2 regions of the Pantoea brenneri genome follow, and region 1 is predicted to be linked to the other one. Evidence: predicted binding sites of a transcription regulator. Region 1 holds the regulator's gene; the other holds the start of a gene.
What was found. The regulator Fur, encoded in region 1, represses iron uptake genes when iron is present. The targets are predictions, from matches to a motif close to ATAATAATGAGAACNACTATCAA.
Positions count from the first base shown of each region.

Region 2: a site for Fur is predicted at 9,859-9,881, ahead of AABB92_RS17345 (TonB-dependent receptor domain-containing protein). Genes of this name have one in related genera too.

Region 1 is NZ_JBCGBG010000001.1:1,947,376-1,962,404, reverse strand. Features, by position in the region: gene asnB (asparagine synthase B) at 1-247, opposite strand, end outside; gene AABB92_RS09200 (HAD-IIA family hydrolase) at 556-1,308, opposite strand; gene nagC (DNA-binding transcriptional regulator NagC) at 1,349-2,569, opposite strand; gene nagA (N-acetylglucosamine-6-phosphate deacetylase) at 2,577-3,725, opposite strand; gene nagB (glucosamine-6-phosphate deaminase) at 3,788-4,588, opposite strand; gene nagE (N-acetylglucosamine-specific PTS transporter subunit IIBC) at 4,921-6,951, shown strand; gene glnS (glutamine--tRNA ligase) at 7,104-8,771, shown strand; gene AABB92_RS09170 (hypothetical protein) at 9,005-9,400, shown strand; gene fur (ferric iron uptake transcriptional regulator) at 9,472-9,915, opposite strand; gene fldA (flavodoxin FldA) at 10,268-10,798, opposite strand; gene ybfE (LexA regulated protein) at 10,931-11,206, opposite strand; gene ybfF (esterase) at 11,372-12,136, opposite strand; gene seqA (replication initiation negative regulator SeqA) at 12,387-12,935, shown strand; gene pgm (phosphoglucomutase (alpha-D-glucose-1,6-bisphosphate-dependent)) at 12,961-14,601, shown strand; gene kdpE (two-component system response regulator KdpE) at 14,641-15,029, opposite strand, start outside.
Region 2 is NZ_JBCGBG010000004.1:249,508-264,536, forward strand. Features, by position in the region: gene AABB92_RS17285 (alpha,alpha-trehalase) at 1-47, opposite strand, end outside; gene AABB92_RS17290 (SDR family oxidoreductase) at 415-1,272, opposite strand; gene AABB92_RS17295 (winged helix-turn-helix transcriptional regulator) at 1,376-1,762, shown strand; gene yghX (YghX family hydrolase) at 1,839-2,726, opposite strand; gene AABB92_RS17305 (cytochrome ubiquinol oxidase subunit I) at 3,512-4,924, shown strand; gene cydB (cytochrome d ubiquinol oxidase subunit II) at 4,926-5,930, shown strand; gene AABB92_RS17315 (DUF2474 domain-containing protein) at 5,932-6,099, shown strand; gene AABB92_RS17320 (helix-turn-helix domain-containing protein) at 6,307-7,176, shown strand; gene AABB92_RS17325 (hypothetical protein) at 7,408-7,611, shown strand; gene AABB92_RS17330 (siderophore-interacting protein) at 8,050-8,832, shown strand; gene AABB92_RS17335 (PadR family transcriptional regulator) at 8,910-9,446, shown strand; gene AABB92_RS17340 (Rdx family protein) at 9,479-9,775, opposite strand; gene AABB92_RS17345 (TonB-dependent receptor domain-containing protein) at 10,013-12,385, shown strand; gene AABB92_RS17350 (hemin-degrading factor) at 12,436-13,467, shown strand; gene AABB92_RS17355 (heme/hemin ABC transporter substrate-binding protein) at 13,464-14,288, shown strand; gene AABB92_RS17360 (FecCD family ABC transporter permease) at 14,278-15,029, shown strand, end outside.

The DNA.
Region 1 (15,029 bases):
CCTGATGGTTATAGATTTCGCCGTTAACCGCCAGAACATGAGTGTGGTCGGCGTTGTACAGCGGCTGTGCGCCGTTGTTGACGTCAACGATTGAGAGACGTTCATGCGCCAGGATTGCATGGTCATCAGCATAGACACCAGACCAGTCCGGGCCGCGATGACGCATTAAGCGTGAACATTCCAGCGCTTTTTTGCGCAGCTCAACAGGATCGGTTTTCAGATCCAGCACACCAAAAATTGAACACATAACTGACTCCTGAGCTCACCTTACGGCGATGTTATCTTTTGCGTTTGTCCGGCAGCCTGACGCTGCGTGATGTATAAGAAAATGCGCTATTTGGTGCATTCAATGCAAGAGGAATCGCGATTTACTGATAAAAAGATTGTTGTCATGGCGATAAAATTGAATAAACGACAATTTAACAACGTTTTTATTGTTGAATCGATAATGAAATGCATTTTCTGGCTGAATTTTAGCCGAAAGAGAGGGCGGGTAATCGGTCGAAAAGAGGGGACGCATCACGCTTTAGCCCGATGCGTCATAAGAAAAAGGCATCAGAACAGGTCAATATCCGCGACTGAAGGGTAGATCCAGTCCGGCCGGAACGGCATGGCATCAATATCGCTTAAGGTTGATACGCCCGATAGCACCAGCACCGTTTCCAGCCCGGCCTGAAAACCGGCCAGAATATCGGTGCGCAGATTGTCACCGACTATCACTGTCTCTTCCGAATGCGCCTGCATCTTGTTCAGGGCTGCACGCATAATGTAGGGACTCGGTTTGCCGACGTAGAACGGGCGGCGACCGGAAATCTTCTCGATACCGGCACACAGCGCGCCACAGGCCGGAACAAAGCCGCGCGCATGGGTATCGGGGTTGGTGGCGATGAACCGCGCGCCATTGGCGACAAAAAAAGCCGCCTTATGCATCATGTCCCAGTTAAACGAGCGCGTTTCCCCGACGATGACAAAATCAGGGTTGATATCGGTGATGGTAAAGCCGGCTTTGTAGAGTTCGTGGATCAGCGCACCTTCACCTATCACATAGGCTTTTTTGCCTTCCTGACGGCGAAGAAAGTCTGCCGTGGCCATCGCCGAGGTGTAGAACACCGAGTCCGGCACTTCTACGCCCGCCGAGGCGAAACGGTTGGCCAGATCCTGCGCGGTTTGCGAAGGGTAGTTAGTCAGCACCACCAGCGGCATCTCTTTCGCCAGAATGCGCTGCAAAAACTCCTGTGCGCCGGGAACCGCCGTGTTGTCGTGCATCAGCACGCCATCAATATCACAAATTACGCTTTTAATGGTCATAGTCAGATCCGATGTGGCCCGCCAGAGTGGCAGGCTGAGCTTATTCTTCGAGAAGATGTTGCAGCAGAATGCCGTTAAGCATGGCACGTTTTGCCAGCGCAAAGGCGCCGATTGCCGAACGATGATCTAAGGTCGAACGTACCACCGGTAGATTTTTGCGGAAGGCGGCGAGCGCCTGAGTGTTAATGCAGCCTTCAATCGCGGGCAGTAGCACTTTCTCTGCGTCGGTGATTTCACCGGCCAGCACCACTTTTTGCGGATTAAACAGGTTGATGGCAATCGCGATAGCTTTACCGAGGTAGCGGCCGACATATTCGATCACTTCGCAGGCCAGCGCATCACCCTGATTAGCCGCTTTACAGATTTGCGGCATCTGGCACGCCTCCAGCGTCAGCACGCTGGGATAGCCCTGATTCAGCAGATGACGTACCCGACTTTCAATCGCGCCGTTGGCGGCGATGGTTTCGAGGCAGCCAAAGTTACCGCAGTGGCAGCGTTCGCCCAGCGGATCGACCTGAATGTGGCCAATCTCACCGACGTTACCGTTGCTGCCGAGAAAAATATGCCCGTTGGCGATGATACCGGCCCCGGTGCCGCGATGTAAGCGCACCAGAATGGAGTCGGCACAGTCGCGGCTTGCCCCAAAGTAGTGCTCAGCCAGCGCCAGGCTGCGGATGTCGTGACCGACAAAACTGGTAACATTAAAGCGTTCTTTCAGGCTGGCGACCAGCGGCCAGTGACTGACGGCGATGTGCGGCATATAGCGGATCACCCCGTTAATCGGGTCAACCAGCCCTGGCAGGATCACCGAAATCGCGATCAGCTCGCGTATCTTGCGCTGGTGCTGCTCAATGAAGGCGCTGATGGCGTTGAACAACGCGTGCTGCAACGTCTCCTGAGTGCGTTCCGGCAGCGCATAATCCTCTTGCGCCAGCGATTTTCCGCTCAGATCAAACAGCGTCAGGGTCGCGTCGTTGCGTCCGAGTCGGACGCCGATGGTATGGAAGTTGCGGGTTTCAGTGATGATGGAGATGGCGCGGCGACCGCCGGTGGAGGCTTGCTGGTCCACCTCTTTGATCAATCCGCGCTCTATCAATTGACGGGTAATTTTGGTGACGCTGGCGGGCGCAAGCTGGCTGAGTTCGGCAATCTGAATGCGCGATATCGGCCCCTGTTGATCAATCAGCCGGTAAACGGCCGCACTATTGAGTTGCTTAACAAGATCGACATTTCCTATTTGTGACTGGCCGCCAGTGGTCATTCAGTGCTTACTCGCTCAGGACGTCGTCTCCGTTGACAAACGTCTTAATGATTTTAAAGTCGCGCGTAAACACAGTCAGGTTCGCGATTTTTCCTGCTTCGATCGAGCCTAACTGCTTTTCCACGCCCATCGCCCGTGCCGGGTAAAGTGACGCCATGCGCAACGCTTCATCCAGTGCAATGCCAACATGTTCCACACTGTTCTGTACTGCTTCAATCATGGTGAGGGCAGAACCGCTCAGCGTTCCGTTTTCATCAACGCACAGCCCGTCACGATAATAGATTGTTTTACCAGCAAAAATAAACTCGCTAATCGCCGCGCCAGCCGGTGCTGTGGCATCCGTTACCAGGATCAGCTTGTCGCCTTTAATGCGCTTCGCATTGCGAACGTTAGCGTAATGGACATGTAAACCATCCGCAATAATGCCGCAGTATACATCAGGCGAATCAAACAGCGCACCGATAAGACCGGGTTCACGACCGGCAAAGGTCGGCATGGCGTTATACAGGTGTGTGGCGAAGCTGATGCCCGCAGAAAAGCCCGCTTTGGCTTCTTCGTAAGTGGCGTTGGAATGCCCGGCGGAGACGATGATACCCGCTTCAGTCAGCTGACGAATCACGTCGCTGCCGGCATTTTCCGGGGCCAGCGTCACTTTTGTGATCACATCCGCATTTTCACACAGGTATTGCACCAGGGCGGCGTCGGGCAGGCGGATCAGCGCCGGATTATGGGTGCCTTTCTTCGCTTTGCTCAGCCACGGACCTTCCAGATGCAGCCCGAGCGCCTGATGCTGATGTTTTTGCAGGTAAGCGCGCATGGTTTCGATCGCCCGCTGCATTAATTCGTCACTGCTGGTGATCAGCGTCGGTAAAAAGCTGGTGCAGCCTGACTTTTCGTTGGCGCGCTGCATGATTTCCAGCGTCTCTACGCTGAGCGCGTCGATGTCGTCATTAAACTGAACGCCGCCACAGCCATTAAGCTGCAGATCGATAAAGCCGGGCGCAATGATGGCACCTGATACATCACGCTGCTCCACGTCTGCAGGCAGCGACTCACGTGGGATCACGCGGTCAATGCGCCCGTTGGCAATCACCACCGCGTGATTGTCCAGAATCTGGTGGCCGCTATAAATCCGGCCATTAACTAATGCGAACATCTCTTCTCTCCCGTCCTGACCTGCCGCTGCCCGGGGCAACAGCAGGTACGACAAATTTTTAGTTACACGCCTTTCATATTTTCCGCTTCCATCTCGCGGAAATATTTCACGGTTTTCACTTTCAGTTCCATGGTGGCTGGCTCGTCACACACCACCACCGATTTCGGGTGCAGCTGCAGACAGCTGATGGTCCACATGTGATTAACGTTGCCTTCGACCGCCGCCTGTAGCGCCTGAGCTTTAACGTGGCCGGTAACCAGAATCATCACTTCTTCCGCGTCCAGCAGGGTGCCGACACCCACCGTCAGCGCATATTTTGGTACCTGATCGACATCGCCGTTAAAGAAGCGAGAGTTTGCCACGCGGGTGTCATGCGTCAGGGTTTTAATCCGGGTACGTGAAGCCAGCGAAGAGGCCGGTTCGTTAAAGGCGATGTGACCATCGTTGCCAACGCCACCCATAAACAGGTGAATTTTGCCCAGCGCGCGGATTCTCTCTTCATACTGGCGACATTCTGCGTCAATATCCGGCGCATTACCATTCAGAAGATTGATGTTTTCTGGTTGAATATCAACGTGATCAAAGAAGTTGCGATACATGAAACTGTGGTAGCTTTCCGGGTGCTCTTTTGGCAGGCCAACATACTCATCCATATTGAAAGTGATAACATGCCTGAAACTAACCTGGCCCGCTTTATGCATCTCAATCAGGTGCTTGTAAGCTTCAAGCGGCGTACCGCCGGTGGGTAAGCCCAGCACAAAGGGTTTGTCTGCCGTTGGGTTAAAGGCATTAATCCGGTTCACAATATGGCGTGCTGCCCATTTGCCGACCTGGGTTGGTGTAGCTAAAGGAATCAGTCTCATGTTTCACCTCAATTAGGAAAATGGAAAAGGGGGCGCGCGAATCCAATGCGTTACTCATCAGCCTAAACGGATTCTGTCATCCCGCCACGGCCTGAGTGCGCCTTAATATTTCGGATCATAAAATAAGTTTGCGGGTATAGCCAGATGTTGCCGCAGTAATCGATGTTTTTTGGTGATAAAAGTCACAGTTATGGTGGTTTTAATTTGCGAGGCGAATTAATTTATCATTACACTTCGCTGCGTGATATGAAGTGTCATAAGGTCTTTGCAGCCGACATAACAATATTAAGCGGCGCAGAGCGACAAGCCAGGCTCATAGGGGGAAAGGGTAAATGTTAGGTTACTTACAACGCGTTGGCCGTGCACTGATGGTGCCGGTAGCAACCCTGCCAGCGGCAGCGATATTAATGGGGGTCGGTTACTGGATTGATCCAGTCAGCTGGGGCGCAGGCAATGCGCTGGCAGCGCTGTTTATCAAATCCGGTGCCGCCATCATCGAACACATGTCAGTGCTGTTCGCTATCGGTATCGCTTACGGGATGTCCAAAGATAAAGATGGCGCAGCAGCGCTGACCGGCTTCGTCGGGTTCCTGGTAGTGACCACACTCTGTTCGCCAGCTGCGGTGGCGATGATTCAGAAAATACCGCTGGAGCAGGTACCTGCTGCCTTTGGCAAAATTGAAAACCAGTTTGTTGGTATCCTGGTCGGTATTTTATCGGCGGAAGTCTATAACCGCTTCAGCCACGTCGAGCTGCCTAAAGCGCTCTCATTCTTCAGCGGACGCCGACTGGTACCGATTCTGGTGTCGTTCCTGATGATCTTAGTCGCCTTTATCCTGATGTATATCTGGCCGGTGGTATTCAACGGTCTGGTCAGTTTTGGCGAGCATATCCAGAAACTGGGTTCAGTCGGCGCCGGTATCTACGCCTTCTTTAACCGTCTGCTGATTCCGGTAGGTTTACATCACGCGCTGAACTCCGTGTTCTGGTTTGATGTGGCCGGGATTAACGATATTCCTAAATTCCTCGGCGGCGCACAGTCACTGGCTGATGGATCGGCAACTGTCGGCATCACCGGTCGCTATCAGGCGGGCTTCTTCCCCATCATGATGTTCGGTCTGCCGGGTGCGGCGCTGGCAATTTACCAGTGCGCACGGCCGGAAAACCGCGCCAAAGTTGGCGGTATCATGCTGGCGGCAGCGGTGGCAGCCTTCTTCACCGGCATCACTGAGCCGCTGGAGTTCTCCTTCATGTTCGTGGCACCGGTGCTGTATCTGATCCACGCCGTGCTGACCGGTATTTCCGTCTTCATCGCGGCCAGCATGCATTGGATTGCCGGCTTCGGCTTCAGCGCCGGGCTGGTGGATATGGTGCTGTCGACCCGTAACCCGCTGGCGACGCACTGGTACATGCTGATCCCGCAGGGGCTGGTGTTCTTCGTCATCTACTACGTGGTGTTCCGTTTCACCATCAAAAAATTCAACCTGATGACGCCGGGCCGTGAGCTGGCAGTCGCTGGTGATGAGAGTGATGGTTATGACGTCAACGTCGATAAAACCGATAACGGTGAAAGTGCAACTGAAACGCTGGCGCGTCGCTATATTGGCGCGGTCGGTGGCTCAGACAACTTAACCAGCATTGATGCCTGTATTACCCGTCTGCGTCTTAACGTTAATGATTCAGCGCAGGTCAATGAGGGCGTGGCTAAACGTCTCGGCGCGTCCGGGGTGATTCGCCTCAACAAGCAGAGCGTACAGATTATTGTCGGTACTCAGGCAGAAGGCATTGCGTTGGCGATGAAAAAAGTGCTGACCAAAGGGCCGGTAGCCGCCACCAGCAGCAATGCAGCTGCAGCTGCACCGGAAGCCGTTAAGCCGCAGGCGGTACTGAACAGTGAATCACGGGTTATCGCCACGCTGCTGGCACCGGTGAGTGGTGACGTCGTTGCGCTGGATGCGGTACCGGACGAAGCCTTTGCCAGCAAAGCGGTGGGTGACGGTCTGGCGATCAAGCCGAGCGACAAATGGGTGGTTGCACCGATTGCCGGTACGCTGGTGAAAATCTTCAATACCAATCACGCTTTCTGTCTGGAAACCGACAACGGGGTTGAGATTGTGGTGCACATGGGGCTGGACACCGTGGCGCTGGAGGGTAAAGGCTTTACCCGTCTGGTGGAAGAGGGCGCCAGCGTGGCGGCCGGTCAGCCGGTACTGGAGATGGACCTGGATTTCCTGAACGCCAATGCCCGCTCGATGGTCAGTCCGGTGGTGGTCAGCAACAGCGATGATTTTGCCGGCCTGACGTTACTGGCCAGCGGTAAGGTCGTGGCGGGTGAAACCCCGCTGTACCAAGTGAAAGGCTAATCCCCGCAACAGAAGCCACAAGGCAGGAAGCGATTCCTGCCTTTTTTGTTTTAAAGGCTGAACAAACGGTTGTTTCCCTCTGGCGCTTTGTGGATCATACTCCGTTACTTCGTGGTACATATCACCCGCTATTCGTATTGAGGATTTTTGAGATGAGTGAGGCTGAAGCCCGCCCAACTAACTTTATTCGTCAGATCATCGACGAAGATTTGGCGAGCGGTAAGCACAGCAGCGTGCATACCCGTTTTCCGCCGGAGCCCAATGGCTATCTGCACATTGGTCATGCGAAATCGATCTGTCTGAATTTTGGCATTGCCCAGGATTACCAGGGGCAATGCAATCTGCGTTTCGACGATACCAATCCGGTCAAAGAGGATATGGAGTTCGTTGAATCCATCAAGCGTGACGTCAAATGGCTGGGCTTTGAGTGGAGCGGTGAGGTTTGTTACTCATCAAACTATTTTGATCAGCTCTACAACTATGCCATCGAACTGATCAATAAAGGGCTGGCTTATGTTGATGAGCTGAGTCCGGAAGCGATCCGCGAATACCGTGGCACCCTGACTGCGCCGGGTAAAAACAGCCCGTATCGCGATCGCAGCGTGGAAGAGAACCTGGCGCTGTTCGAGAAAATGCGTAGCGGTGAGTTTGCCGAAGGCACTGCCTGCCTGCGCGCCAAAATCGATATGGCTTCTAACTTTATCGTGATGCGCGATCCGGTGCTCTATCGAATTAAATTCGCTGAACACCACCAGACCGGTAACAAGTGGTGCATCTATCCGATGTATGACTTTACCCACTGCATCTCTGATGCGCTGGAAGGGATTACCCATTCACTCTGTACGCTGGAGTTCCAGGACAACCGTCGTCTGTATGACTGGGTGCTGGATAACATCACCATTCCGGTGCACCCGCGTCAGTATGAGTTCTCGCGCCTGAATCTTGAGTATGCGGTGATGTCAAAACGTAAACTGACGCAGCTGGTGACAGAGAAGCACGTTGAGGGCTGGGATGATCCGCGCATGCTGACCGTTTCTGGCTTACGCCGTCGCGGTTACACTGCCGCGTCAATCCGCGAGTTCTGCCGCCGTATTGGCGTCACCAAGCAGGACAATATTGTGGAAATGGCGTCGCTGGAATCGTGCATCCGTGACGATCTTAATGAGAATGCGCCACGTGCTATGGCGGTGCTCGATCCACTGAAAGTCGTAATCGAAAATCTGCCGGCTGGCCATCACGAAAGCATCACCATGCCTAACCATCCGTCTAAACCGGAGATGGGCACGCGTGAAGTGCCTTTCAGCCGTGAGATCTGGATCGACCGGGCGGATTTCCGTGAAGAGGCCAACAAGCAGTATAAGCGTCTGGTGCTGGGCAAAGAAGTTCGCCTGCGCAACGCCTACGTGATCCGTGCTGAGCGGGTGGCAAAAGATGAAGACGGCAACATCACCTGCATCTACTGCACTAGCGATGTTGATACCCTGAGTAAAGATCCTGCTGATGGCCGCAAGGTCAAAGGCGTGATCCATTGGGTGTCGGCAGAACACGCGCAGCCAGCCGAGTTCCGCCTGTATGATCGCCTGTTCAGCGTGCCAAATCCGGGTGCAGCCGACGATTTTCTGTCGGTGATCAATCCAGACTCGCTGACCATCAAACAGGGCTTTGTTGAGCCAGGCCTGCGCGATGTGGAAGCCACCACGCCGTACCAGTTTGAGCGTGAAGGTTACTTCTGCGCGGACAGCGTCTATTCGAAGCCGTCACAGCTGGTGTTTAACCGCACCGTTGGCTTACGCGATACCTGGACTAAAGCCGGCGAATAATCGTTGGTGCTGACCTGATAAAATGACAAAAGGGCGACTTATCGCCCTTTTTTATTGTCCTGATTTTTGCCATCACCGAGGTTTATTCTGCAAGCCTTTTTCAGCGATTGTTACGAAGTTGTGAGAGAAATCTGAGTTTAAAAAAATTAATCAATTACCAGATGTGAATTATCCGCTTTCAGGTAGGCTATGCCCTCACAGACATAGCTCAGCGAGTGATATAAGGAAAAAAAATGACCGTTCTCGCCCAGGAAGCCAAACACAGTGTCGTCGTTTTACATCAACTTATTGAACGTATTTTCAATCAACCTGCCGGCTCTGATGACAGTTTCGAGCTGATGATGTCCTATTTTCATCCCGATTTTCGCATGGTTACCCCGCGCGGAACTCAGCTGAACCTGAATGAAGTGGAAGATCTTTTCCGTCAGCTACAGGGCCAGCGGGAAGGGATGCGTATCGCAACCTGCGAGCACGTGGTCATTTCCCATCAGGAGAAAGAGGTCACCGTACAGTACCGGGAGATGCAGATGCTGAACGGCAATAATCAGAGCCGCATCGCACTGGCGATTCTGGATTACAGTACCTCGATTCCGCGCTGGCGTTATCTGCAGGAAACGCTGGTTGCCTGAGCCGACAGCGAAAAAAGAACAAAAAAAAACCGGTGAATTCACCGGTTTTTTTATTTCAGCCTGCGTCAGACTTACTGATCGTGCAGCGTCTCATCTTCACGGCAGTCGCCCAGTGCACAGTGACCATACAGATAGAGACTGTGGTTGGTCAGCTTGATGCCGTGGCGGGTGGCGATTTCGCGCTGACGGGTTTCAATCGACTCGTCGCTGAACTCAATCACTTTACCGCAGTCCAGGCAGATCAGGTGATCGTGATGATGCTGCTGGGTCAGCTCAAACACCGACTTGCCGCCTTCAAAATTGTGACGGGTCACGATACCGGCATCATCGAACTGGTTCAGCACGCGGTAAACGGTGGCCAGACCAATCTCTTCGCCGATGTCGATCAGGCGTTTGTACAAATCTTCCGCGCTGACGTGATGGCACTCAGGTTCCTGAAGCACTTCCAGAATTTTCAGTCTGGGCAGCGTGACTTTCAGGCCAGCCTTCTTTAATGCGGTATTGTTGTCAGTCATGCGGATTTTGTCCTGTTACTTATATTCACTTTTGTGGCGCTTGGCCTTGAATGTCGATCTATACCCATTCTCATTTGCGTCTCATTATAGAACTGATGCAGTGAAATGAAAACCGAGGGGAGTGCCTAAATCACCATGGGCTGTATGGGATACGTCACCGAGCCGGGGAGGATTTCTGCAGGAGTCTGTTAACATTTCGCTTAGTCCTATCTGCTGCCAGAGAAAATAAGCGGAAGATCGATGCGGGTATTCTACAGATTAAACGAAGAAAGTTAAAAAAATGTGGCTATTATTTCTATAGGAATTTCCGTTGCCTCAATGTGAGCTGGCGCTCACATTGAGTCGGCTACCCTCAGGCTTCGAGGATCTCTTTGAGCTGCAGTTCATCAAAAATCTGCTTAACCCATTTCTCGACGCGCGCATTGGTCAGCTCTGGCTGACGATCTTCGTCAATCGCCAGGCCGAGGAAGTGGGTATCGTCAGCCAGGCCTTTTGACGCTTCGAAGTGATAGCCTTCGGTCGGCCAGTGGCCCACGATCACTGCGCCGTGCGGCTCAATGATGTCGCGGATGGTGCCCATCGCATCACAGAAATACTCGGCATAATCTTCCTGATCGCCGCAGCCGAACAGGGCAACCAGCTTGCCGTTAAAATCGATCTCTTCCAGCGTCGGGAAAAAGTCATCCCAGTCGCACTGCGCTTCACCGTAATACCAGGTCGGAATACCCAGCAGCAGGATGTCAAACGCTTCCAGATCTTCTTTAGTGCTTTTCGCGATGTCGTGGACTTCTGCAACGTCTTTACCCAGCTGTTTCTGGATCATTTTTGCAATGTTTTCGGTGTTGCCGGTATCGCTGCCAAAGAAGATGCCTACGAGTGCCATGAGTAAAATAACCTCTTAAATCCTGATGATGAGATGTGTGCCGCAGCACATTTCAGCGAATAATAGCAGACGAGACAAACCCGCGGAACGGTTAAAGCCTCGACATTTGCCTCTGCGTGCGTTTTGCCCGCATTAATCCAGTTTGAGTTGCGCCAGCAGCATTTGTTCAATCAATTCGCTACGGCTGAGATTGCGCTGTTCTGCCAGCATATTGAGCGCTTCGACGGCTTCACTGTTCATTTTCAGTTCGACACGACGAAGCCCGCGCCCTTTGTCACGTTTCAGTTGATTGCGCTTATTGATGCGCAGCTGTTCATCACGCGAAAGCGGACTGGTTTTGGGTCGACCAGGGCGGCGCTCATCAGCAAACAGATCGAGCGTCGTGCGGTCAGTGTGTTCTTTTGCCATGGCTTAGTGAAACTGAATGTGCGGGCGCCAGACGCTCGCCGCGCAGATTATAAATTATTGGCCGTTACCGCGGCAAAATGACCGGCGGCAAAATTTTAGCGCGCCATCATACTCCACGCTAACTCCGGACGCCAATCCTAAACATTTGCCGCCAGGTATTTGCTTTTAAAGCGCAAAAAAGCGACGGACGCTGCGTAATACGGCATCAGGTTTTTCGGCGTGCACCCAGTGTCCCGCGCCGCTGATCACATGCGCATGAGCCGCCGGGAACTGCGTAATCAACGCCTCGCGGTACTGATTATCCAGGTAGCTGGAGTCACCGCCGCGAATAAACAGCGCCGGATGCGGCCAGGCGGGAACCGGCTGCCAGCCAGAAATGGTGGTGTAGTTGTCCCACAATACCGGCACGTTGAAGCGCCATTCACCCTGCTGGAAAGATTTCAGCAGGAACTGAATCACACCCTCTTCATCAAGCAGGCCACGCATCACCTGCGCGGCTTCACTGCGGGAAGTCACGCCCGCTTCCGTTACCGCGCGGATCGCCGCGAAAATGGTGTCGTGGCGGCGGGTCTGATAATCCACCGGCGCAATATCGATCATCACCAGACGTTCGATACGATCTGCCGCCAGCGCACTCATGGTCATGGCAATTTTGCCGCCCATCGAATGACCGATTACCGCCACCCGATCGATGCCGTGCGCATCCAGCGTCTCTAACATATCCTGTGCCATCACAGCGTAGTTCATCTGATCGGATCGCGGTGATAATCCATGGTTGCGGACATCAACCTGCAGTACCGGCGCGGCATCTTTTAACCCGCGAGCCAGCACGCCAAGGTTATCCAGCGTTCCGAACAGGCCGTGGATCAGCAGGATGGGCAGGGAATCAGTCGGGGATTGTTCAGTTTGCAGACGGGCGTTCAAAATCATGGCAAAGTTCTTAAGTTTGAGACCTAAGCTTAGGTTATCATGGATTCACCTTTTCAGGCGCGCCGGTTCCGGCGGCATTAGGACATATTCTGACTTTTGCCCGTAAACCGTTTGATTGCTAACAACCCGCCTGAATTTAACTTTATAATCCTCATGTTAGAACCCGCTCACCCTTCGAATCGCCAAACTTTGCTTAGGGCTTTTCAGGAAACAAGTGGTTCTGTCATGAGAAAGAACCGTACGGAATAAGATGAAAACGATCGAAGTTGACGAAGAGCTCTACCGTTATATTGCCAGCCACACGCAACACATTGGTGAAAGCGCATCCGACATTCTGCGTCGTATGCTGAAGTTCACGGCCGGTCAGACAGCACCTGCTGCGCCGGCACAAAATGCAGCGTCCGGTGCGGCGAAAGAGACTCAGCCTGCCGTGGCTGGCTCACGTCCGCAGGATCGGGTACGCGCGATGCGTGAACTGATGCTTTCTGATGAATATGCGGAGCAGAAGCGGGCGGTTAATCGCTTTATGCTAATCTTGTCAACGCTCTATCGTCTTGATACCGCAGCCTTTGCTGAGGCAACTGCATCACTGCAGGGCCGTACCCGCGTCTATTTTGCGGGTGATGAGCATACGCTGTTGCAAAATGGCACCCATACTAAGCCGAAGCACGTACCCGGCACACCGTACTGGGTGATCACCAATACCAATACCGGTCGCAAATGCAGCATGATCGAACACATCATGCTCTCAATGCAGTTCCCGCAGGAACTGACTGAGAAAGTTTGCGGCACCATTTAAACTGAAGCGTCAGGGAGAAGCGCCAATGGCCAATCACCCCCGTGCCGGGCAACCCGCCCAGCAGAGCGATTTGATTAACGTTGCACAATTAACCTCACAGTATTATGTCCTGCAGCCCGACGTGGCGAACCCGGAACATGCGGTGAAGTTTGGCACCTCTGGCCATCGCGGTAGCGCAGGGCGTCAAAGCTTCAACGAGATGCACATTCTGGCGATTGCGCAGGCGATTGCAGAAGAGCGTAAAAAGAACGGCATCACCGGTCCGTGCTACGTGGGTAAAGATACCCACGCGCTGTCCGAGCCGGCGATCCTGTCGGTGCTGGAAGTGCTGGCGGCGAACGGCGTGGATGTGATTGTGCAGCAGGATAATGGCTATACGCCGACCCCTGCCATCTCTAACGCCATTCTTGAGCACAACAAAGCCGGTGGCGCACTGGCCGACGGCATTGTGATCACGCCTTCACACAACCCACCGGAAGATGGCGGCATCAAGTACAATCCACCTAATGGCGGACCGGCTGATACCAACGTCACCAAAGTGGTTGAAGATCGCGCGAATCAGCTGATCAAAGATGGCCTGAAAGAAGTTAAACGTCTGCCGATCGATCAGGCACTGGCCAGCGGCCACGTGGTCGAGAAAGATCTGATCCAGCCTTACGTTGAAGGTCTGGCGCAGGTCATCGACTTCCCGGCGATTCAGAAAGCCGGTCTGAAAATTGGTGTTGATCCGCTGGGTGGTTCTGGTATTGCTTACTGGCAGCGTATCGCCGAGCACTACAAGCTGGATCTGACGCTGGTAAATGACGCTGTCGATCAGACTTTCCGCTTTATGCATCTGGATAAAGATGGCGTGGTCCGCATGGACTGCTCCTCTGAGTGCGCCATGGCCGGTCTGCTGGCTTACCGCGACAAGTTCGATCTGGCGTTCGGTAACGACCCGGATTATGACCGTCACGGTATTGTCACTCCGGCAGGCCTGATGAATCCAAACCACTATCTGGCAGTGGCAATCAACTACCTGTTCCAGCACCGTCCACAGTGGGGCCAGGATGTCGCCGTTGGTAAAACGCTGGTGTCCAGCGCGATGATCGACCGCGTGGTTAACGACATCGGCCGTAAGCTGGTGGAAGTGCCGGTTGGCTTTAAGTGGTTTGTTGATGGTCTGTATGACGGCAGCTTTGGTTTCGGCGGCGAAGAGAGCGCCGGTGCCTCTTTCCTGCGTTTCGATGGCACGCCATGGTCAACCGATAAAGACGGCATCATCATGTGTCTGCTGGCGGCAGAGATCACTGCTGTCACCGGTAAAAACCCGCAGCAGCATTACGATGAACTGGCCGGGCGCTTTGGTGCGCCAAGCTATAACCGTCTGCAGGCGTCCGCAACGTCTGCCCAGAAAGCCGCGCTGTCGAAGCTGTCACCTGAGATGGTGAGCGCCGATACGCTGGCGGGCGACCCGATTACCGCGCGTCTGACCGCTGCGCCAGGTAATGGCGCGTCGATTGGTGGCCTGAAAGTGATGACCGACAACGGCTGGTTCGCCGCGCGTCCGTCAGGCACCGAAGACGCCTACAAAATCTACTGTGAAAGCTTCCTGGGTGCGGAACACCGCGCGCAGATTGAGAAAGAAGCGGTAGAGATTGTCAGCGAAGTACTGAAAAACGCCTGAGAAATCGGGCAATGAAAAAGGCGCCTCTGGCGCCTTTTTTTATGGCATAAAGCGATAGCCAATACCGGTTTCCGTCAGCAGATGCACCGGCTGGGTCGGGTTGGCTTCCAGCTTCTGCCGCAGATGCCCCATATAGATGCGCAGATAGTGGCTGTGCTCCACCGCATTCGGTCCCCACACCTGGCTCAGGAGCTGGCGCTGGGTCAGCACTTTGCCCGCGTTATTCAGCAGAATACTCAACAGGCGAAACTCAATCGGGGTGAGATGAATCTCCTCGCCGCCGCGCTGTACCCGGCGCGCAGCAAAATCAACACTCACATCCGCAAAGGTGACGCGGGCGTCGGGTTGCTGGCTGCTGTGCCGCCGCAGTGCAACCCGGACGCGAGCCAGCAGTTCACCGATACCAAACGGCTTGGTCAGATAGTCAT
Region 2 (15,029 bases), on a different contig from region 1:
GCACGAACCTCTTCAAGTGCATTTAGTTGCTGGCGATAAGTATTAATAGCGGCCTCCTGAGCGGTCGGGGTTGCACAAAGGACAAATTATAGCCCTCTGATGCTGCGGTACAACAATGCAGAATATCTATGAACGTAATAATAATTGTCTATTAATCGGCGTTTTTGCATAAATTCCAGACAATTCAACCAAATATGCGGTTGTTCTTAAAAAACGCATTTCAGATGAATCTCTTAGTCAGCAAAAGAAAAAGATTTTGTCTGAAGAAAATCGGCGTTTATTTACAATTTGTAAGAGAAGTGTGGCGCGAAATCAGGTGCAAAAGATGGCATACGCAACGCCAGAATGGCATGAAAACGCGCCTCAGCCGGATGAAAAGGGCGGGCCAAAGTGGCCCGCTCAGGGAATAACGGCTTAGCGCTTCGCCAGTGCCGCGCCAATCACATCCTGATAAGGGGTGGTCGGACGCCCAATCAGCTGGCTCAGCTGGTGGGAGTCATCAAACAGCCCGCCTTGCTCTGCGCCCGCATCTGAGTCTGCCAGCATCTCTGCCAGGCCCTCAGGTAACCCTGCCGCTTTGAGAGCTGCGGCAAACTCCTGCTGAGACAGATTGACGTAATCCACTTTCTCACCGCTCTGAGCGGCAATCTCAGCGGCAAACTGCGCCAGGGTGTAGCTGTCGTCACCGGCCAGTTCATACACTTTGCCCGCCTGATTATCCCGGGTCAGCACTTCAGCTGCCGCATCGGCATAATCCTGCCGTGCCGCCGAGGCGATCCGTCCTTCGCCTGCCGCGCCAATAAAGGCATGATGCGCCAGCGCCGGGGCGATACTGGCGGCATAGTTTTCGCTGTACCAGCCGTTACGCAGCAGGGCGAACGGTATGCCGGAAGCCTGCAGCAGCGCTTCGGTTGCGCGATGCTCAACGCCCAGTCCCAGCGGAGAGCGATCGGCGTGCAGCAGGCTGGTGTAAGCAATGAAACTCACACCGGCGGTGCGGGCCGCCTCAATCACCGCTTTATGCTGGGCTTCACGCTGGCCCACTTCACTGCCGGAAATCAGCAGCAGCTTGTCGACGCCGGCAAAAGCGGCTGCCAGCGTCTCAGGCTGGCCGTAATCGGCCTGACGAACCACGACGCCACGCGCAGCGAAATCGGCCGCTTTGGCTGGCGTACGCACGGCGGCGACGATTTCGCCCGCCGGGACTTTTTTCAGCAATGCATCAATCACTAAACGGCCGAGCTGGCCGGTGGCACCGGTTACTGCAAACATGGTATCGCTCCGATTATTTCGCTGTTGGTAAAATCAATCCTGGGCTATAAACTAACTTTTCGTAAGTACTTACAGATGAGTTAGTATGGGGTTTGCAAAGTAAATGTCTGAAAAGCTAAGTGAAAAATTTATTAGGGGTGAATTGCTGAATGTGAATTGCCCCTCGCGCGAGGTGCTCAAACGAGTCACCAGTCGCTGGAGCGTCCTGATTCTGCTGGCATTGCAGGATCAGACGCTGCGCTTCAGCGCGCTACGGCGGGTTGTGGGCGGCGTAAGTGAGCGAATGCTGGCGCAGAACCTGCGTCATCTGGAAGAAGATGGTTTCGTGCAGCGCATCGCCTACGATGTGGTCCCCCCCCACGTGGAATATTCTCTGACGCCGCTTGGCCGTGAAGTGAGTGAGCAGGTGGTCGGACTGGCCGACTGGCTGGAGGTCAATCTGAGCCGGATTCTGGCGCAGCGTGAAAAAGCCCAGGCGGGCGGAGAGTAAGTCCGCGCTCAGCAGGCGCAGCGGCTCTGTTTTCCGCCGCACCTTTGCCGCCGCTGACGCCCGCCAGACGCGTGGGTCAGTGCAGATATTTTTCAAACCAGGCCAGAGTTCTTTGCCATGCCAGTTCTGCCGCCGGTTTATCGTAGCGAGGCGTCGAATCGTTGTGAAAGCCGTGATTTACGCCGGGATAGAGGCAGGCCTGATAGATCTTCTGGTGTTGCTTAAGCGCCGCCTCATAGGCGGGCCAGCCAGCGTTGATGTTGTTATCCAGCGCCGCATAGTGCAGCAGCAGCGGAGCCTGTATGCGCGGCACATCTTCCGCTTTCGGCTGCCGGCCATAAAAGGGCACCGCGCAGGCCAGTTCCGGAAAAGCCACCGCCGCCGCATTGGCAACGCCGCCGCCATAACAGAAGCCGGTAATCCCCACTTTTCCGCTCGCCTCCGGATGTTCGATTAAAAACGTCAGCGCGGCAAAAAAATCGTTCATCAGCCGGGTCGGATCGACCTTCGCCTGTAAGGCGCGTCCCTCTTCATCATTACCGGGATAGCCACCGACCGAACTCAGGCCATCGGGTGCCAGCGCGATGTAACCCGCTTTAGCGACCCGGCGCGCCACATCTTCAATGTAGGGATTCAGACCGCGGTTCTCATGCACCACGACCACCGCTGGCGGCTTGCCTTTGGGGTTAGCTGGCTTTACCAGATAGCCGCGTACTTCACCGTGCCCCTGCGGCGAAGGGTAGTGGATATACGCTGGTTTGATGTCGGGATCGGTAAACTCAACCTGGGTCGCCAGTGCATAGTTGGGGCTGAGCATACCGAGCAGCGTCGCTCCGGTCATACCGCCAATCGCCAGTTTCCCGGCCATCGCAATAAACTCTCGTTTACTGATGCGGCCATGGGCGTAGTAATCGTAAAGCTCAAGCAGTTCCTGCGGAAAATCCTGTGCGGTCAGACGTGCCATAGCAACTCCTTAACCCGGATAAGAGGATGTGTGCCACCTTACCAAAGCACAGCCTGAGCGCGCAGGCAACCTGCATGCAGCTGCCGATTAAAACGGCGGTAACGAAACGGCAGAGGGAAATAACTCACTCAGCCCGCTCACCCTGATTGCCGCTTATTAAACCGCTTCTGCTGCTGTGGGGAACAGAATATCCGTCGGGGATGCGCTGGCTGTTATTAGGATTAAGGATCCATTCCAATTTATTAACATATGCGCAGCCGGCAAATTGCCCGATTTATGCGGCTTCGCCTGCAATTATAATTGCGCTAATAGACAATCTCAGGCAAAAAAGCAAACAAAGCGGCAGGCAAAAATATCTGTCATTCTAACCCATTAAAAAGTAAGTCTATTTCCCTGGGTTATTGTCAAATTTGACCTTTCCCGGAACAGGGTTTATAAAATAATAACACCGAAAAACAGCAGCTTGAGGGCTATTTTTGGGTAAGGGGGGCCATAGCTGCCGGCTCATTTTAAACCGACAAATACCATAACATTCATGTCACATAACTACGCTGTAATTAACCTTTGCACCTTATTTTTAAATAAGTAATTCCCATGAAAAACAATGATCATAATCAAAAAAGACTGTTATAGTTTTCATTAACCCGATTGTTTCTGTTTCCTCGCTGCGAATAGTTTTAAATTTGCGGCGGGAATTACATTAAGCGCAACGAAATTAGTGCGTCAGGCTTAAGTTGTTAATTATAAGTAAATATGTGGTGTTCTATGTGGCAAAGAGGTAAGCAATGTTCGGATTAGATGCCTTTCATCTGGCGAGGATTCAGTTCGCATTTACTGTTTCCTTCCATATTATCTTTCCCGCCATCACCATCGGCCTCGCCAGTTTCCTGGCAGTGCTTGAAGGGATGTGGCTGAAAACCCGCGATCATACCTATCGCGATCTCTACCATTTCTGGTCGAAAATCTTCGCCGTTAACTTCGGTATGGGCGTGGTATCGGGTCTGGTAATGGCGTATCAGTTCGGCACCAACTGGAGCGGCTTCTCGCAGTTCGCCGGCAGTATCACCGGCCCGCTGCTGACGTACGAGGTCCTGACCGCTTTCTTCCTTGAAGCGGGCTTCCTTGGCGTCATGCTGTTCGGCTGGAATCGCGTCGGTCCCGGACTGCACTTCTTTGCGACCTGCATGGTGGCGCTGGGCACGCTGATCTCTACCTTCTGGATCCTCGCCTCGAACAGCTGGATGCACACACCACAGGGTTACATCATTGAGAACGGTATCGTGGTACCGCAGGACTGGTTTAAGATCGTCTTTAACCCGTCGTTCCCGTACCGGCTGTTCCATATGTCCGTGGCGGCCTTCCTCGCCAGCGCCTTCTTTGTTGGATCGTCAGCAGCCTGGCATTTGCTGAAAGGCAAAAACAACCCGGCAATTCGCAAAATGTTCTCAATGGCGTTGTGGATGGCGCTGATTGTCGCGCCGATTCAGGCGATGATCGGTGATGCGCACGGTCTCAACACCCTGGAACACCAGCCAGCAAAGATTGCGGCGATTGAAGGACACTGGGAAAACCCGCCAGGCGAAGCTACCCCGCTGATTCTGTTTGGTATCCCGGATATGGAGCAGGAGCGCACCAAATATGCGCTGGAAGTGCCTTACCTCGGCAGCCTGATTCTGACCCACAGCCTGGATAAGCAGGTCCCGGCGCTCAAGAGTTTCCCGAAAGAGGACCGGCCGAATTCCACCGTGATCTTCTGGTCATTCCGCGTAATGGTGGCGATGGGGCTGCTGATGATTACTCTCGGCGTGCTTAGTCTGTGGCTGCGTTTCAAAGGGCGTCTGTATGAGTCTCGTCCTTTCCTGTGGTTTGCACTGCTGATGGGTCCTTCAGGTCTGATTGCGATTCTGGCGGGATGGTTTACCACAGAAATCGGCCGTCAGCCGTGGGTGGTGTATGGCGTACAGCGCACCATTGATGCAGTCTCGGCGCATGGCGATCTGCACATGAGCATCAGCCTGCTGGCCTTTATTCTGGTCTACAGCTCGGTATTCGGCGTCGGTTATCACTACATGATGCGTCTGATTAAGCAGGGACCTGAAACCGGCGAAGGACACATTACTGAGCAGGGTGGTCCGGGCCAGAAGAAAACGCCGGCGCGTCCACTTTCGGCTGCCACATTTAAGGATGGAGACCACTAAGATGATCGATTTTTCAATTATCTGGTTCGCGATTATCGTCTTCGCCACCCTGATGTATATCGTGATGGATGGTTTCGATCTCGGCATCGGCCTGCTGTTCCCGTTCAATAAGGACGCGGGTGAACGCGACATGATGGTGAATACCGTCGCGCCCGTCTGGGATGGTAACGAAACCTGGCTGGTGCTGGGTGGGGCAGGGCTGTATGGCGCGTTCCCGCTGGCCTACTCGGTGATTGCCGATGCGCTGTCGATTCCGCTGACGGCGATGCTGATTGGCCTGATTTTCCGTGGCGTCGCCTTTGAGTTCCGTTTCAAAGCGGTAGAAGGGCACCGGGCATTCTGGGACAAGTCGTTCATTGCCGGTTCGATCATCGCGACCTTCAGCCAGGGTGTGGCCGTGGGCGCAATGCTGGACGGTATCCCGGTCGAAGGACGTCACTTTGCCGGTTCCGCGATGGACTGGCTGGCACCTTTCCCGCTGTTCTGCGGCGTCGGTCTGGTGGTGGCGTATGCGCTGCTGGGCTGTACCTGGCTGATCATGAAAACCGAAGATGAACTGCATCGCAAAATGTCAGCGCTGGCGACGCCGCTGGTGATTGCGCTGCTGGTGATTGTCGGCATCATCAGTCTGTGGACACCGTTTGCACACGCAGATATCGCGCAACGCTGGTTCAGCAAGCCTAACCTGTTCTGGTTCCTGCCGGTTCCGGTGCTGGTACTGCTTTGCTCGTGGGGTATCGTGCGGGCGATTAAACGTCAGGCGCACTATTCGCCGTTCCTGCTGACGCTGGCGCTGATTTTCCTCGGCTTCTCCGGCCTCGGGATCAGTATCTGGCCTAACATCATTCCGCCGTCCGTCACCATCTGGGCCGCCGCGTCACCGCCGCAGAGTCAGGCCTTTATGCTGGTCGGTAGCCTGCTGATCATTCCGATGATCCTTGGCTACACCTTCTGGAGCTACTACGTGTTCCGTGGAAAAATCAAAGCAGACGCAGGATATCATTGATATGAAAACCGAGCTCAGCAGCATGAAAGATCACAATGAGTCCAGGGCTCCGTGGTGGAAACGCGTGATGTGGCTGGTGGTTATCTACGCCGCAAGCGTGCTGGCACTGGGCGTTGTCGCTTCACTGTTCCGCATGATGATGACCGCCGCTGGGATGCGCAGTCACTGATTGTTACAGACTGTCGCCATCTTTACGGCGACGGTGCACAGGTAAGGCTGACTTCGGTCAGCCTTTTTTAATTAGTCACCTAAGCAATTAATGCGAAATCGTCGCCAGGAGACCGCTCCGGTCAGGCCTTTCCTTACAGACGGTCACATTTTTTGTTATCCTTTTGTGACAAATATCACCCTTCAATCCGCGTCGTAAATCGCCATCATGCTCAGTCAGGCCCTTAAGAAACAGCACATTAACGCTCTGGTAGAGTGGATAGAAGCCCATCTGACCGACGACATCAACATCGATCTGATCACCCTCAAATCGGGCTATTCCAAATGGCACATGCAGCGCATGTTCAAGGAGATGACCGGGCAAACGCTGGCCGCTTACACCCGTAAACGACGCCTGACGATGGCGGCGATGGCGCTGCGGTTGACACGAATGCCGCTGATCGACATCGCGGTACGCTTTGGCTTTGATAACCAGCAGAACTTTACCCGGGTGTTTAAAAGCCATTTCTCCCTGACGCCCGGCGCGTTTCGGCGCATTCCTCATCTACCGGTGAAAAACTTCCATGGCCGGATTCCGGTGCGTTCGCCAATTGAACGCGCAGCGCTGGTTGAGCGGGATGATGATCTGCTTCTGTGTGGCGAGACGCTGGAGTGGGAGTGCCAGTTTGGCGAGTATATTGCCGATCATCAGCATCGGGTGGCCGAGCAGGCGCGGCGGCTGGTGGCGCTGGCCGGCAGTCAGGCCCGGCACGGCTGGCTGGGTTTTCAGTATGGTCCCGGCCACTCATCGGCTGAGCAGCAGAATATCAGCCTGTTTCAGGCGCTGGAGCCGCAGCATGCGGCGCTGCTGGAAGGGCACCGTGAAACCTGGAGCGAGACGCGTGGATTGTATGCGCGGATTGACTGGAGTGGCACGCCCGAGCAACTGACCCGGTTCATTGCGGATATCTACTATCTGCACCTGCCGACGCTGGGCGTGGCGCGTCGCCAGGGCAAAGATCTGCTGCAGCTGGATTTTGCGCTCTGTAAACCCGACTGGCTGAGCGGTGTTTTTTCGATTCCGGTGACTCCAGCCTGAGAGTCAGCACGCTGCGTTAGCCCGATTCGGGCGGCATCAAAGCGACAAATGCATATTCCGTGCGGTAAACCGTGACAAACCGCACGATTTTATAAAATAACTTACCATTCTGGCGTAAAATCCTTCACCGAAACCCTGCTGTGCTCCATTCATCGTGCTTTCCTGGCGGGGCTGAAACAATCATCTGCATTTCTGGCCATTCCTGGCTAAAAACGATAAACGAAGAAAATTATGCGACGCTCAATGTTGTTCCTTATTTCAATGCTTTCGGCATTGCCTATGCTGGCTGCGGCTCAACTGGCAGAACCGTTCTCGCCACCCGCCGGGCTGCACCCGCATTCACAGATCTCTCAGCACGAAATTCTGGGCGACGGCCAGCTGCCGCAGCATAGCCAGAATAATCCTGCCGCATCCGGATTTAACGACACGCTGTAACCGTTCTGCCGGTAATCGAGTGACCGCCCGTTCACAGGCGCGGCGGGCATTACCGGCAGGATAACCCGCCTGTCACCTGCTGTGACGGTGATAGCGCGTCCCGTCGACCTCGCTCCTGTCTATAGCGCCACCAGCCGGTTATCAATTCGGTTTGCTTCTCCTGCCATCGCTGATCTGCACCTGATACTGACTCTCCGCTCTCGCCCGTCATCTGACGGCTGACCAGCCTTTTCGATCCTGACATGGTTGCCTGAAGGCGATTCAGATGCGCAGCCCGGGCGTAAAATATATCTTAATCCCGGTCGATCGCATTTTTCGTCATTGTGTTGAAGATATATCATAGCTAACCTGAGCCACTCAGATGAGAATGATTTTGATTCCATAATTTAGCTGATGCCCTGACGTGACGGGCATTCACCCCGTTTCAGGAGAGATCTTTTGCCAAACCCTAACTCTGATCGCCTTCCTCAGCGCGTCCGTAACGAACTGCGCTTTCGTCATATTCAGGTAGCGAGTAAAACCAACATTGCCGGTAACTTCTGGCGCATCGAATTCAGCGGCAGCGATCTGGCGGGCTTTACTTCGCCGGGCTTTGACGACCACATTAAGGTCTTCTTTCCTGCCACCGCCGGTGAAACGCCGGTACTGCCGCAGATTACTGACCAGGGGATTGTCTGGCCAGACGGTTTGCGTCCGGCGGCCCGTGATTACACGCCGCTGGCCTTTGATGGCGTCTCATCGCTGACGCTCGATTTCTATATTCATCAGCATGGCGTCGCCAGCGACTGGGCGAGCCAGGCGCAGATCGGTGACAGTCTGATCGTCGGTGGCCCGCGCGGCTCGCTGATTGTACCGACCGATTACGCGTTCCAGCTCTATGTCTGCGACGAAACCGGCCTGCCTGCTTTTGCGCGTCGTAAGCAGGATGCCCGCGCCCAACAGTTGCACCTGTTTGCCTATGCCGATCAGGCCACCGGCCGTGATTATTTAACCGATACGGCGGGGGTTAATCTGAACTGGCTCGGCAGCGGCCAGATGCAACTGGCGCAGCTCAGCCAGTTGACCGCCAGGCTGGATCAACTGGCGATACCGTCGGAAGATTACTTCATCTGGCTTACCGGCGAAGGCGAATTTGTTAAGGCGCTGAGCGATTACTTCACCACTCAGCGCGGCGTAAACAGCGACTACGTGCGGGCCGTGGCGTACTGGCACCAGAAGTAAGCGGGTCCGCCGCCTGTGTTGAATTTTGCCAGGTGGCGGACTACCATCAATCTCCTTTTCTTCTCTCCGGGCAGGCAATGAAAGACCATTCAGCATCTTCATCTGGCGATCAACCCACGCGCGCAGGCGGTTGCGGCAGCCGGCGTAAGCGGCGGGAAAAAATGCTGGAGGCGAGTGATATTCGTCTGCTGATGCTCCATTTTCTGGCGCAGAATGCCGCGCACGGCTATGAGCTGATCAAGTCGGTAGAGGAGTTGTCGAAAGGGGAGTATACGCCCAGTCCGGGCATCATTTACCCCAATCTGACGCTGCTGGAAGAGATGGAGGCGATTGAGGTGGTGGATGCGCAGGCCACCCGTAAAGCGTACCGGCTGACTGAGGCTGGTGAGGCGCTGCTGGCGGCCAACCGCGACCCTATTGCCAGCCTGATCGCGCGTTTATCGTCGCTGGCCATTCTGGTCAACAACCGCAGCATTCCGGCGGTAGAACAGGCAATTCACGACCTGAAAATGGCGCTCAATACGCGACTGGCGCAGCAGGATATCTCTGAGGCCGCGCTGCAGACGCTGATCGCGGCGCTGCAGGACGCGGCAGAAAAAATCACCCGCAGCTGAACGTTCTCCCTGGCGGGTTGCCAGCGGGCAACTTAGCTCACTTCAGACTTGTGCTTATCAATGTGACCCAGCGTACGATCCGGGAAACAGATGTCACGCACCCGCTGCTTCAGGCTGGTGGCGTCAGGGAAGCCGCCATCCCGTTTACGCTCCCACAGCAGATGTTCATCAAGGGTAATCTCAAAGATGCCGCCGGTGCCCGGCCTGAGCGTCACTTCCGCCAGATCGTCAGCGAAGGTGTGCAGCAGTTCCTGTGCCATCCACGCTGAACGCATCAGCCAGTTGCATTGCATACAGTAGTGGATAACGACCACAGGTTTTTGTGCCATAACTCTATTCCTTTAACGTATTGATAAATTACCGGTTAATTGTAGTTAACAAACTGTGCGCTGCAAGATAGAGTTAAATGTAAATAAGATTGATAATGATTAGCAATTGCATTAAATTCCGGATCATAATTTATAGTCAGAAATAAGTCCGATTTTACGGCTTTTGTGCCAGGCCGTTTTGATGATGCCAGTAAGCAAGTGAGCGAATACTAACAATTAATCAGGTAATTCGCGCCCATGTCACTACTTTTTCAGGGATTGACGCAACAGCGTCTGTTTAAACTGGCATTACTTGCCTCTGCCATCCACGCCACCTGCAGTTATGCCGCGCAGAGTGAATCTGCTCTGCTGGCGCGCACCGATAACAGCCAAAGCCCGTCCGAAACGGTGATGACGGTTACGGCGACCGAAATTAAAAAACAGGCGGGCAGCAAAACCAGCCTGTCGGCGGCCGATCTGCAACAGCGTGGGGCCACCGATTTTGGCTCAATCATGCGTTATGAGCCGCTGATCAGCGCCACCGGCTCGCAGGGCGGATCGTCAGCCGGCAAGAGCGGCTTTGATCGCGCGGGCTATACCGGCTACAACATTCGCGGACTGGAAAGTAACCGGGTCGGGCTGGATGTGGATGGCATCCCGTTACCCCAGGCTACCGGTCGCAGTTACGTCGGACGTGCCGGGCTGGACAGTTTTGGCATTGGCCGGGACTACATCGACCCTTATCTGTTTGGCCGCATCGACATTGAAAAGGGCGCTACTGCGGTGGATCAGCCCAACACCTCGATTGGCGGCAATGTCTCGTTCCGCAACAAATCCCCCGACGATTACCTGCGTCCCGGCAAATCGACCTATTTTGGCTACCAGAGCGACTACGATTCCGCCAGCCGCAGCTGGCATAACGGCCTTACCGCCGCGGCAGGCGACGATGAGCTGCGCGGTATCTTTGTCTACAGCCGCCGCGACGGCCAGCAAACCCGCAATAACAGCGGCACGCTGGATGCGTATCCTGCTAACTGGCACTCCGACGCCTTTATGAGTTCCGGTATCTGGCAGCCCAACGATGCGCATCAGCTGAGCGCCACCCTCGACTACTACCACAAAACCAATCACAGCCATTACGACAGCTGGGATACCTCAGGCTATACGATCTGGGGTACCGCACAGCAGCAGAGCGATACGCGGCGCTGGGGCATCAGCCTTGCTGATGAATACACCCCTTACAATGAGATCATCGACAGCCTGACCAGCCGTATTTACTGGCAACAAACTGAGGCGCACGACAATACCCTGATGCCGTCGAGCGCCACCGCCTGGCAAAACGTCTATTCCGATTACAACAGTGACACCTACGGAATCGACACCCGGGCGACCAAAACCCTGGGACGTCATGAGCTGAGTGGCGGACTGAATGCGCGGCAGGTGGATACCGAGCGGCCGTTCCGTCAGTCGCCGGCCCCCAGTGTTTATAGTGTCATCATGCAGCCGCAGGCCAACAGTCGCAGCTATACGCTGGGCGGCTACCTGCAGGACAAAATCAATTTTGATGCTGACGGACATAAAGCGGCGCTGATCCCCGGGGTGCGGGTGGCATACCAGAACACCAAACCGCGTGATGTCGGAACGCTGACCACCAACAGCAGCGTACTCGATGCCAGTGAAGTCTCCGCGCTGTACGGTTCGGCCAACACCGATACTCAGGTGTTACCGTCGATCGCCTTCCAGTACGATCTCACGCCTGGCCTGATGACCTATCTGCAATATACCCGCGGGGCGCAGTTCCCCAATGATACCCAGCTGTATGGCTCATGGAACCTCGGCTCCAGCTATGCTGGTACCGCGCAGTACGCGCTGATTGGTAACCCGGATTTAAAAACCGAGACCAGCAATAACTATGAGTGGGGCGTGAAAGGCCAGCTGACCGACGGTATTACGATTAATGCCGCGGCGTTTTATAACGACTACAAAAACTTTATCGCCTTTACCCGCTACAGCCGCGCGGCAAATCCGGGTAAGTTCGTTAATGTCCCCAGCAACATCTACACCACTTACCAGGCGGAGAACCGCGATAAAGCCTATATCTACGGCGCGGAAATCAGCAGCAAAGTGAACTTCGGCAGCTGGTTCCAGCAGGTGGATGGCCTGAGCGCCAGGCTGGCGTTTGGCTACACCCAGGGGGCGGCAAAGTCGAGCTACCTCGGCGACCGCTATATCGACCTGGAGAGTGTGGCCCCGATGAAAGCGATTGTCGGACTGGCCTGGGATGATGATGCGCGCGGCTACGGCGCGGCCGTCACCGCCACCTTCGTCAAAGGCAAACAGGCCAGCGCCACCAACCGTAACAGCTATGCCAATAGCGGCGGCAGCCTGACCGGATCCAGCACCGACTACATGCGGGTACCCGGTTACGGCATGGTGGACATGACGGCTTACTGGCGGATGACGCCACAGGTCAGGCTGAGCGGCGGGCTATATAACATCACCGATCGTAAATACCGGGATTACCTCAGCAGCCGTGAACTGACCAGTGCCACCCAGCAGGAACGCAACGATCAGGCGCTGGCGGTGATGCCGGGCCGTACTTTCCAGTTGGGCGTTAACGTCGATTTCTGATCACTGATGCCCGGTGCTGACGCCGGGCATCATCATGGGAGCACATCATTATGAATTCTGTTTATCAGCACTATCTCGCCCTGAAAGGCGAACAACCGAAAAAATATGCCCGTGACCTGGCGGCGTTGATCGGTATCAGCGAAGCGGCGCTGTGCGAGGCGCGAATCGGGATGGATGCCCGGCGGCTGAAGTGCGACTTTCCGGCACTGCTGAAAGCGCTGGAGTCGGTCGGCCAGACCAAAAGCATTACCCGTAACGCCTATGCCGTCCATGAACAGCTCGGCGAGTACAAAAACCTGCAGCTCGGTGCCCATGCTGGGCTGGTGCTGAACCCGCGTGCACTGGATCAGCGTCTGTTTGTCGCCCAGTGGCGAAGCGCGTTTGCCCTGCAGGAGCAAACCGCACAGGGCGAACGGCACAGTATTCAGATTTTCGATCGCCACGGTGATGCGGTACTGAAGATCTATGCGACCGATCAGACCGACCAGGCGGCGTGGCAGGCGTTGATCGCCACGTTTACCGAAGCCAGTGCGGCACCGCTGCAGGTGGAACCGGTCGCTACCGTCGCTCTTAACCCTGCGATCGATGCCGCTGCCGTCGATCGCGAATGGCGCGCCATGACCGATGTACATCAGTTTTTCAGCCTGCTCAGGCGGCATAACCTGTCGCGCCAGCAGGCGTTCCGCGCCGCCGGTGACGATCTGGCCTGGCAGACCAGCAACGATGCGCTGGCGCGTCTGTTGCAGATGGCGCAGCAGGCAGGTAACGAAATTATGATTTTTGTCGGTAACCGGGGCTGCACCCAGATTTTCACCGGCGCGATCGACAGGCTGGTGCCGATGGAAAACTGGCTCAACGTCTTTAATCCTCACTTCACCCTGCATCTGATGGCGGACCAGATCAGCGAAAGCTGGATCACCCGCAAACCGAGTGGCGATGGTTTTGTCACCAGCCTGGAACTGTTTGCTGCCGACGGCACGCAGATCGCCCAGTTGTACGGGCAGCGTAGTGAAGGCACGCCGGAACAGAAACGCTGGCGCGAGCAGATCGAGGCCCTGCGCGCGGCGGGAGCAATGGCATGAAATGGCTGACTCTGCTGGGCCTGCTGCTGGTGCTGCCTTCGCTGGCGGCGGAGCGGGTGGTATCGATTGGCGGTGACGTCACCCAGATTATCTATGCGCTGGATGCCCAGCAGCAGCTGGTGGCGCGCGACAGCACCAGTCTGCGCCCGGCGCTGGCCACCCGGCTGCCGGATGTCGGCTACATGCGCCAGCTCAATGCCGAAGGGATTCTGGCGCTTAAACCGACGCTGGTGATCGCCAGTGCGCAGGCTAAGCCGTCGCTGGTATTGCAACAGATTGCCCAGGCCGGGGGACGGGTTGTCACGGTCAGCGGCGAGAACAGCCTGCAGGCGATCCCGCAAAAAATTATCACTATCGGCCAGGCACTCGGCCATCAGAGCGAGGCGCAGGCGCTGGCACAGCAGGTAACGCAGCAGATCAGCCAGCTGCCACAGCAGACGCTGCCGGTGAAGGTGCTCTACATTATGGCCAACAGCGGCATGAAATCGATGGCGGCGGGTAAGCAGACCGCTGCTGATAGCGCCATCCGCAGCGCCGGGCTGGAGAATGCGATGGGCAGCGTGCCGCACTATCAGGCGCTGTCGCAGGAAGGGGTGATCGCTGCCGCGCCGGACCTGGTGGTGGTGGGTGAAGAGGGGTTGCAAACCATTGGCGGCGAACAGCGTTTGTGGCAGCTGCCCGGCCTGGCGCTGACGCCAGCCGGTCAGCAGCATCGTTTACTGGTGATCGATACCCAGGCGCTGCTGGGCTTTGGTCTGGATACGCCGCGGGCCATCGTCCGGTTACGTCAGGCTGCGGAATCTCTGATGCATGAACGGTAATACGCTGCGCGGGCTGGCGCTGATGACCATTATGCTGCTGGTATCCATGGTGCTGGCGGCCAACCTTGGCGCGATGTCCCTGTCGCTGCGCGCCCTGTGGCAGGCACCGCTCAGCGATATGATCTGGCAAATCTGGCTGAATATCCGCCTGCCGCGCGTACTGCTGGCGGTGCTGATCGGCATGGCGCTGGCGGTGTCGGGCGCAGTGATGCAGGGCGTGTTTCGTAATCCGCTGGCCGATCCGGGTCTGCTCGGCATCAGCAGCGGTGCCGGTCTGGCGGTGGCGCTGGCAATCATTGTCCCGCTGGCCCTGCCGCCGTCGCTGGCGCTGTGGCTGCCGATGATCGCCGCGTTTATCGGCAGCCTGCTGGTGACGCTACTGATCTTCAGTTTCAGCCGGCTGGCGCGCGGCAACCTGTCGCGGCTGCTGCTGGTGGGTATCGCCATTAATGCGCTGTGTGGGGCGGCGGTCGGCGTGCTGTCGTGGCTGAGCAACGATCAGCAACTGCGCCAGCTGTCGCTGTGGGGAATGGGCAGCCTGAGCCAGGCGCAATGGCCGGCGCTGCTGATTTGCGCGGTGCTGATTTTACCGGCGCTGCTGCTGTTACAGACCGGGGCGCGCCAGCTGAATCTGCTGCAGGCGGGGGAAGAAGATGCCCATTACATGGGCGTTGATGTGAAACGCACTCAGCACCAGTTACTGATCCTCAGCGCGCTGCTGGTCGGCACCGCGGTTTCGGT